Regions from separate parts of the Bradyrhizobium sp. SZCCHNGR1005 genome, predicted to be linked through region 1. Evidence: predicted binding sites of a transcription regulator. Region 1 holds the regulator's gene; each other region holds the start of a gene.
What was found. The regulator LexA, encoded in region 1, represses DNA repair genes until DNA is damaged. The targets are predictions, from matches to a motif close to TGTTCNNNNTGTGTTCNG.

Region 1 (2,203 bases):
TGCGCGCCCTGGCGCGCGCCGAGGGTGCAGATCCCATCGACCTCGGCATCGCCGCCGACACGCTGGACTCGACGGTCGCAGGCATCCGCCGCGCGCGCGAGGCGAAAGCCGACATCCTGATCACGACCGGCGGCGCCTCGGTCGGCGATCATGATCTGGTCAAGCAGGCGCTGGACGCCGAGGGCGTGGACATGGCGTTCTGGAAGATCGCGATGCGCCCGGGCAAACCGATGATGCATGGACGGTTGGGCCAGATGCGCGTGATCGGCCTGCCCGGCAATCCCGTCTCCTCCTATGTCTGCAGCCTGTTGTTTCTGGTGCCGCTGATTCGGAAGCTCGTGGGCTTGGCTCAAATCCACCCTGCCCGCGAGACTGCGCTGCTCGGCCGCGACCTCGCCGCCAACGACGTCCGCGAGGACTATCTGCGCGCGCGGCTCGAGGTGCGCGCCGACGGCGCGCTGGTCGCAACGCCGGTGACGCATCAGGATTCCTCGCTGCTCGGCAACCTCGCGCTATCGCAGGCCCTGGTGATCCGCCCGGCTTTTGCGCCCGCGGCAAGTGCCGGCTCCGTCTGCGAGATTCTGAGGCTGCCAGACTAAACAGGGTGCAGCTGCCAAATATACCGCCAGGGATCTCGCAGCTATTTTGCGGGCATCGAGCAGGCATCTTGCGCACCACCTTCATTGCAAATTAATGATTGCAGAACACATATCGAACAGATAGTGTCCGTTCATGATTTGTTTCGAAGATGTTGCGGGCGCCGCGAACTGAGGACGTTTCGAACGAGAACGCTTCAAACGAGAACGTCTTGAACGAGAGCGTCTTGAACAAGAACGTCTCGGGCGAGAACGACACATCAACCTGGGGATCTGGTCGAGATGCTGACGCGCAAACAGTACGAACTTCTGCGGTTCATCAACGAACGTCTGAGGGAAGCTGGCGTGCCGCCCTCCTTCGATGAGATGAAGGACGCACTCGATCTGCGCTCGAAGTCGGGCATCCATCGTCTGATCACCGCGCTGGAAGAGCGCGGCTTCATCCGCCGCCTGCCCAATCGCGCGCGCGCCATCGAGGTGATCAAGCTGCCCGAACTGTCCCAGGCGGCGAACAACCGGCGTGGCTTCACGCCGTCTGTCATCGAAGGTAATCTCGGCAAGGTGCGCACCAGCACGCCGGCGATCGACGAGGGCGATCGTCCCGTCGCCGTCCCGGTGATGGGCCGCATCGCTGCGGGCACGCCGATCGAGGCGCTGCAGACGCGCAGCCACACCATCAGCGTCCCGGCCGACATGCTCGGCTCCGGCGAGCATTATGCGCTGGAAGTCCGCGGCGACTCGATGGTCGATGCCGGCATCCTCGATGGCGACATGGCGCTGATCCAGCGCAACGACTCCGCCGACACCGGCGACATCGTCGTCGCGCTGATCGACGATGAGGAAGCCACCTTGAAACGTTTCCGCCGGCGCGGCGCCTCGATCGCACTGGAGCCGGCCAACACCGCTTATGAAGTCCGCATCCTGCCGCCCAACCGCGTCAAGATCCAGGGCAAGCTGATCGGGCTGTACCGCAAGTACTGATCGTCACGCGCGCGAACTGGATCGCGCGCAATTTGATCTGACGCGTTGGAGGTCTCTTCCGACGGCGCTGATGATGATTGCACTTCGATCGCGATGCAACACGCTCAAACGCTTGTGATCGCGAAGCGCCGTACGGGGTGCAGATCAGCGCAGAATTGCCGTCAAGCACGCGCTAACATCGTTCCTGATGTCCACTCTGATAGAGGCCTGCGCCTGTCCGGGGGGAGCGTGGGTTGCTATCTCGAACGAGGAGCGATCCGATGTGTGACTATAGCCTGCATGCTGTTGCGTCCCGCCCGGCGAAAGTCGGGGAAACGCTGATCTCGACGACGTTCCGCGGAACCTCGACCCGCGGCTTCGCCTCCGAGAGCGAGCCGAATGTCGCCGTGTGTATGCTGCCCGGGACGGAATTGGCGTTTGCCGACGACGTTCGCTACGACAGCCGCTGGATCTGGACCCGCACGATCCGCGACCGCGTGGCCAAGTTCAACACGATCGAGAAGCATGTGCCCGATCGCCACCATGATGCGATCGAGTTCGCAGATGGTCGGCATGTGCTGGTGACCCAGCTCTGCGAGGGACAACGCGTCACCGTGCTGCAATTGCCCGCGACCAAGCAGCCGGCC
Region 2 (2,203 bases), on a different contig from region 1:
ATGTTCGTCAGCCTGTGGCTCCTGGCCTCGATGCTCCTCGATGCCCTGACGCCGCCCGAGCTGAACGTCTATATGATCGGCCCGGCCCTGGCGCCGGCCATTTTCGTCACGGCTGTGCTGTACTGGCTGCGGATCCCGGCGCTCGACTTCGCCGTGGTGTTCGCGACCGTCTGGATGGCGTCCGAGATGGTGCTCGAAATGATCACGCCGAAACCGCTCTCGCCGTTCTTCGCCTTGATCGCGGCCGCGCCGCTGCTGGTGGTCGGTTCGGTCTTCAATTTTCAGTGCTGGTATCGCTCCAAACGCCCGACGCGCCCGGTTCTGTCGCCATCGATCTCCGGCCTTTCCTCGCCGGGCCAGGTCTCCAAGCGGGCCCATCAGGTCTGATCCTGCTGCGGCTTGCAAGCCTTCCAATCACCGGCGCTACTAATCTAATTGTCCCGCTTCGGAAACAGACGGTCGCAGATGTAGCGCGAAGTCGGGGTCAGGCGGACGCCACGCGGCTTTTGCCATTCGGCGCGATCGAGCTCCCTGGTATCACCGATCTCGAGCCGGCCCTTGGCATACTTGGCGATGAAGATGGCATCACTCATCCTCCGCCCGGACCGCTTGTTCTTGGCCGTGACCTCCTTCCAGAGCCTGAGACGGCCAAGCTTGAGCTTGGGCAGCTCCTCCTTGATCTCGCGCTTGAGACATGCCTTGTCCGTCTCGCGAGGTCGCTTGCGGCCGCCGGGAAACATCCACAGACCGTCGACTCGCCGCCGAACCAGGAGAACCTTGCCGCGTCTGACCGCAACGAGCTTGGATGCCTTCGCCATTGCTACTTCGCACTTCCTCCTGATCAAAAGTGGATAGTAGTCTTCCAGGTTTCAAAGAGTCGCGCGATCTGTAACTGTCCGTATCGGCGGCGTCTCTGTAAAGCGAGTATATCGACGCCAGAACATATCAGGAACAATCGGTCGTCGGAGCCGTTCGGGCCCTGATACAATTAGAGAACTATATGGCTGACAATATGAAGAAAGACCCTGACGATTGGGTTTCAGGGCGCGACCCAATGACCGGCGCCCAGGCGCCCTATATGAAAACTCAAAGCGAGCAGGCGCACGCGCCAGACCCGAGTGGGAAGCAACTGACCAAGGCGAAAGCATCGGAGTTGATCGATCGGTTGCGTGAGCAAGCCGGCATCGACAAATGACGCGATGCTCCGCGGTCCAAAATTGACGGTCACCCTGATGCCTGATTTTCGTCCGAGCCCCGCGCTGATCAGGCAGAACGCATGACCGCCAAATGCAATGAGATCCGCCTCTGGCTGATGGAAGTCGATGCTGCTCCGCCAGCACTGCTGGCCCATTGGCGCGCTTGCCTGAACGCGCAGGAGCTGGCGCGCGCCGACCGGTTCTACTTCGACGCCGACCGTGAGATCTACCTCGCCGCGCATTGGCTGCTCCGGCAGGCGCTGAGCCACGCAGCTCCGTTGGCGCCGGAGGCTTGGCAGTTCGCGAGCGAGCAATTTGGCAAGCCGCGCATCGCGCCGGGGCTCGGATATGGGAGCCTCAAGTTCAACCTGTCGCACACCAGGGGATTTGTCGCCTGCGCCGTCGGCTATGACGCCGAGATCGGGGTGGACGTGGAACGGATTGCGCCCAAGCACGCCAGCCTCGACATCGCCGAGCGCTATTTCAGCGCAAGCGAAGTTGCCCTCATGCGGGCTGCTCCCGCCGCGGACCGGGCGATGATCTTCTTCCGTCTCTGGACGTTGAAGGAGGCGCTGATCAAGGCGACCGGCGAGGGTCTGTCGCGCGCACTCGACAGCTTCTCGTTTGCTTTCGCGCCGACCGCGATCACCTTTCAGCCGTCCGATCCAAGCGAGGCGGCCAGATGGATGTTCCTGGAGGATCGGCCGACTCCACATCACGCGCTCGCGTTGGCGATTCGGTCCGGCACAGCCGGCAGGGCCATCCCAGTTTCCCGTGTATCTGTCGAGCCCGGCGAGATGAACGTCCTTGATCGGAGCGCTCGATGAGGGGCGAAAATGTCGCGAATCACCGCTGCGTTGTTTACTCTTGGAACGACCGAGGAGTTCAGCATGGTTGCGGACAGTGACAGCAGGATCGCCTGGCATCGCGCACAGCTCAAGAAGAATCGTGCGGCGTTGAGGCAGATCGAAACCGCACGCTTCACGATCGGTGAGAGCTCGGATGCC
Region 3 (2,203 bases), on a different contig from region 1:
CGCGTCGGCCATCGCGCGGTGCATGGCTTCCGGTTCATCGCCCTCGACGAATAATGGCTCGTAGCCATAACCCTCGAATAGCTGCCGGACCTCGGTATCGCTCATGCGGCCGAGCACGGTCGGATTGGCGATCTTGTAGCCGTTGAGATGCAGGATCGGCAGCACCGCGCCGTCATGTGCGGGGTTCAGGAATTTGTTGGAGTGCCAGGAGGTGGCCAACGGCCCGGTCTCGGCCTCGCCATCGCCGACCACGCAGGCGACGATCAGGTCGGGATTGTCGAAGGCTGCGCCATAGGCATGCACCAGCGCGTAGCCGAGCTCGCCGCCCTCGTGGATCGACCCCGGCGTCTCCGGCGCCGCGTGGCTCGGGATGCCGCCGGGGAAGGAGAACTGCCGGAACAGCTTGCGCATGCCGTCCACGTCGCGCGTGATGTCCGGGTAGATCTCGCTGTAGGTGCCTTCCAGATAGGTGTTCGCCACCATGCCCGGGCCGCCATGGCCTGGGCCGCAGATATAGATCACGTCGACGTCCTGCGCGCGGATCGCCCGGTTCAGATGCGCATAGATGAAGTTCAGTCCCGGCGTGGTGCCCCAATGACCGAGCAGCCGCGGCTTGATGTGGTCAGGACGCAGAGGTTCGCGCAGCAGCGGATTGTCGAGCAGGTAGATCTGCCCCACCGAAAGATAGTTGGCCGCACGCCAGTAGCGATCGAGCAGCTCCAGATCGCTGGCCAGCTTGTTCTGCTCTGTGGGGGTGATTTGCATGGGACCTCGCTGACCCGTTCCGTTCAAGGTAGGCGCACGGAAAGAGTGACGGCGAACCCGGCTCGTTCCATCCGGTCGGTAGGATAGAACGGGATTGTGATGGCGAGCTTGCGCTGGCGCAGACCTCGACCATTGGCATTCTTGTTCTTTGTTTGTGCTTTTGTTCTTGCTTTGTTCGTAATGTCTGCTATCTCTTGGCCATGAGCCGAGCATCTTCACATGCCCTCAAGCACCCGCCGGTCAAGGCGCCCTCCGAGCCGGCGGGTGCACCTCCAAGTTCTGCTGATTTTCCCGAGCTCGCTGTCGCCATCGACCAGGGCCGGCGACGCGGCCGGGGTGCACAATCCAACGCCAGCGGCCGCTATGAGGCTGAGGCGCGGGTCGCCTTCGACGACGGCTGGCAGAGTCTGGAGGAGTTACCGCCCTTCAAGACTACGGTCGCGACCGACACCTCACGCAAGGTTATCACCCGCAACGATTCGCCCGATATCGGGTTCGATCGCTCGATCAATCCCTATCGGGGCTGCGAGCATGGCTGCGTCTATTGTTTTGCCCGGCCGACCCATGCCTTTCTCGGCCTGTCGCCGGGGCTCGATTTCGAGTCCAAGCTGTTCGCCAAGCCGGACGCGCCGGCGCTGTTGGAGAAGGAGCTTTCCGCGCCGGGCTACGAACCTCGGATGATCGCGATCGGCACCAATACCGATCCATATCAGCCGATCGAGCGCGAGCGGAAGATCATGCGCGGCATCCTCGAGGTGCTGGAGCGGGTTGGCCATCCCGTCGGGATCGTGACCAAGTCGGCGCTAGTTGTGCGTGACGCCGACATCCTGGCGCGGATGGCCAAGAAGAACCTCGCCAAGGTGGCGATTTCAGTGACGACGCTCGACCCGAAGCTGGCGCGAACCATGGAGCCGCGCGCTTCGACGCCGTCGAAACGGCTGGAGGCGCTGCAGGCCTTGTCCAAGGCCGGCATCCCCACCACGGCGATGGTCGCACCGGTGATCCCTGCGCTCAACGACAGTGAGATCGAGCGCATTCTCGATGCGGCCGCCCATGCCGGCGTCAAGGAAGCCGCCTATGTTTTGCTTCGGCTGCCGCTTGAGGTGCGCGACCTGTTCCGGGAATGGCTGCTCGAGCATTACCCGGACCGCTATCGCCACGTCTTCACTCTGATCCGGGATATGCGCGGTGGCCGCGATTACGACTCGCAATGGGGCACCCGGATGAAGGGTACCGGACCGATGGCCTGGATGATCGGGCGCCGCTTCGAGATTGCCTGTGAAAGATTGGGGCTGAACAAGCGCCGGTCGAAGCTCACCACCGACCATTTCGTTCGCCCGAAGGGGGGCGGACAGCAGCTCAGCCTGTTCTAGGAAACGTCAGTTGCAGGGAGAGTACAATGAGCGCAGGCCTGTTGCCATCGACGCCGCGGCTCACC
Region 4 (2,203 bases), on a different contig from region 1:
ATGTTTGCGGTGTGGACGTCCGACACCGTGGTCGTGTTGCGGGCTGTTGCGAGCGCCGGGTCCGTGCGGCCTGCGAGTAGCGGCGTCCGGCTTCGGCGCCGCCCCCGCACCGAGCGAAAGCAGGTTGTTGGTTCGCGTGGCAGGCTTCGCCGCCGAACTCCATTCGCGCGGGAGAATTGTGGACATGGTTTGCGGCTGCCTAAACGGGTAGCGTTTGCATGCGAACAAAAGCGGAAGCTCGGCCGGAACTTCGTTCTTCTCAGGAGAACCACGGGCGATCTAAACGGGAAACTCTTGATCGCTTGTTCGTGCGGGTTGTGGCAGGGACGAGATCTGTTGAGAAGACCAATGCTCGCCATGAGTGACTTAGTTGGAGATCACACGCTCTAATGCGCGCAGCGGCTGCGCTTCATGTCACATCGTGTCATAATTCACAGCGCTTATGGCGATGATCAATTATTAGTTGTGTCTTCGTGGCGTGAGCTTTGCGCCGGTGCGGCGAAATGAAGTTCCGATCAAGTCGTTGCCGCACTCTCGTCATCGGAATTTCAAACTGAAGGCCGCATTCGGAGCGGAGCGAGGGAAGGCGGCTGCTTCGATCCCGCTCGCGAGCGAGATCGCGCGCGAGCGTCGGCGGCGGGCAAGCCTGGTTCTGGACGGGTTCCATCGGCGCAGTTGGCGCTCTTGCGCGCCGCGCGACATGCAACCTTCACAGGTGCGGAATGAGAGAGAGTCGCCGATCCGCCTTGCTGGCTATCGACGTCGAGCGCGAGACGCGTCGCGGTTGCTGCCGCAATCGACGGCGGGCCGCCTGCTCGCTCTCGGGTTAGGACGCGGAGGGGGGCCCATCGGGCGGACGCCTAAAAGTCGCGGGTCTGGCAACGGAACATATTGCGAACAGAGAACAGATCGGGTACATTGCGCGGCAGATGCACCAAAGATTACCGGCCCCAGTCTCGTTAACCGTTTGTCCATCCCGCGAATCCCCGCCATAAGGAGCGCCAATGTCCGCCACCGCCCTGCGTATCGTCGAAGGTTCCTCCATGGATAAAAGTAAGGCGCTGTCCGCAGCCCTGTCCCAGATCGAGCGCCAGTTCGGCAAGGGCTCGGTCATGAAGCTCGGCAAGAACGACCGCTCGATGGATATCGAGACGGTGTCGACCGGCTCGCTTGGGCTCGACATCGCGCTCGGGGTCGGTGGCTTGCCGAAGGGGCGTATCGTCGAGATTTACGGGCCGGAATCCTCGGGCAAGACGACTTTGGCGCTGCATTGCGTGGCGGAAGCACAGAAGAAGGGTGGCATCTGCGCCTTCATCGATGCCGAGCACGCGCTCGACCCAATCTACGCGCGCAAGCTCGGTGTCAATATCGACGAGCTCCTGATCTCTCAGCCCGACACCGGCGAGCAGGCTCTGGAGATCTGCGACACCTTGGTGCGCTCCGGCGCGGTCGATGTGCTGGTGGTCGATTCCGTGGCGGCGCTGGTGCCGAAGGCTGAGCTCGAAGGCGAGATGGGCGAGTCGCTGCCGGGCCTGCAGGCGCGGCTGATGAGTCAGGCGTTGCGCAAGCTGACCGCCTCGATCAACAAGTCCAACACCATGGTAATCTTCATCAACCAGATCCGGATGAAGATCGGCGTCATGTACGGCTCGCCGGAAACCACCACCGGCGGCAATGCGCTGAAATTCTACGCCTCGGTTCGTCTCGACATCCGCCGCATCGGTGCGATCAAGGAGCGCGACGAGGTGATCGGCAATTCCACCCGCGTCAAGGTCGTGAAGAACAAGCTGGCGCCGCCGTTCAAGCAGGTCGAATTCGACATCATGTACGGCGAGGGCGTCTCCAAGATGGGCGAGATCCTCGATCTCGGCGTCAAGGCCGGCATCGTCGAAAAGTCAGGTGCCTGGTTCTCCTATGACAGTCAGCGGCTCGGGCAGGGACGCGAGAACTCCAAAGCTTTCCTGCGCGCCAACCCGGACCTCACTGCCAAGATCGAAGCTGCAATCCGCCAGAACTCAGGCCTGATTGCCGAGCAGATCCTGGCTGGCGCAGAGCGCGATGCCGACAGCGACGGCGAAGAGCCGGCCGAAGAGTAAGTCTACGACGACAGCGGGCGCTAAGGATGTCGACTTGCCGTCCTGCGCCCGTTTGCGCGTGGGGCTCCGCCGAAACGTATCTTCAGGCTGATCCACCTCGATTCGGA

Region 2: a site for LexA is predicted at 937-954, ahead of QXZ85_RS19080 (DUF3072 domain-containing protein). Genes of this name have one in related genera too.
Region 3: a site for LexA is predicted at 927-944, ahead of QXZ85_RS02330 (PA0069 family radical SAM protein). Genes of this name have one in related genera too.
Region 4: a site for LexA is predicted at 883-900, ahead of recA (recombinase RecA). Genes of this name have one in related genera too.

What each region holds. Positions count from the first base shown of each region.
Region 1 covers NZ_JAUEZC010000009.1:190,169-192,371, forward strand. Annotated here, with positions in the region: gene glp (gephyrin-like molybdotransferase Glp) at 1-599, shown strand, start outside; gene lexA (transcriptional repressor LexA) at 879-1,577, shown strand; gene QXZ85_RS29400 (hypothetical protein) at 1,838-2,203, shown strand, end outside.
Region 2 covers NZ_JAUEZC010000004.1:292,270-294,472, reverse strand. Annotated here, with positions in the region: gene QXZ85_RS19090 (hypothetical protein) at 1-387, shown strand; gene QXZ85_RS19085 (NUDIX hydrolase) at 432-818, opposite strand; gene QXZ85_RS19080 (DUF3072 domain-containing protein) at 1,001-1,195, shown strand; gene QXZ85_RS19075 (4'-phosphopantetheinyl transferase family protein) at 1,277-2,023, shown strand; gene QXZ85_RS19070 (hypothetical protein) at 2,087-2,203, shown strand, end outside.
Region 3 covers NZ_JAUEZC010000001.1:494,466-496,668, reverse strand. Annotated here, with positions in the region: gene QXZ85_RS02335 (phosphoketolase family protein) at 1-765, opposite strand, end outside; gene QXZ85_RS02330 (PA0069 family radical SAM protein) at 966-2,138, shown strand; gene QXZ85_RS02325 (VOC family protein) at 2,165-2,203, shown strand, end outside.
Region 4 covers NZ_JAUEZC010000010.1:146,777-148,979, forward strand. Annotated here, with positions in the region: gene recA (recombinase RecA) at 1,005-2,096, shown strand.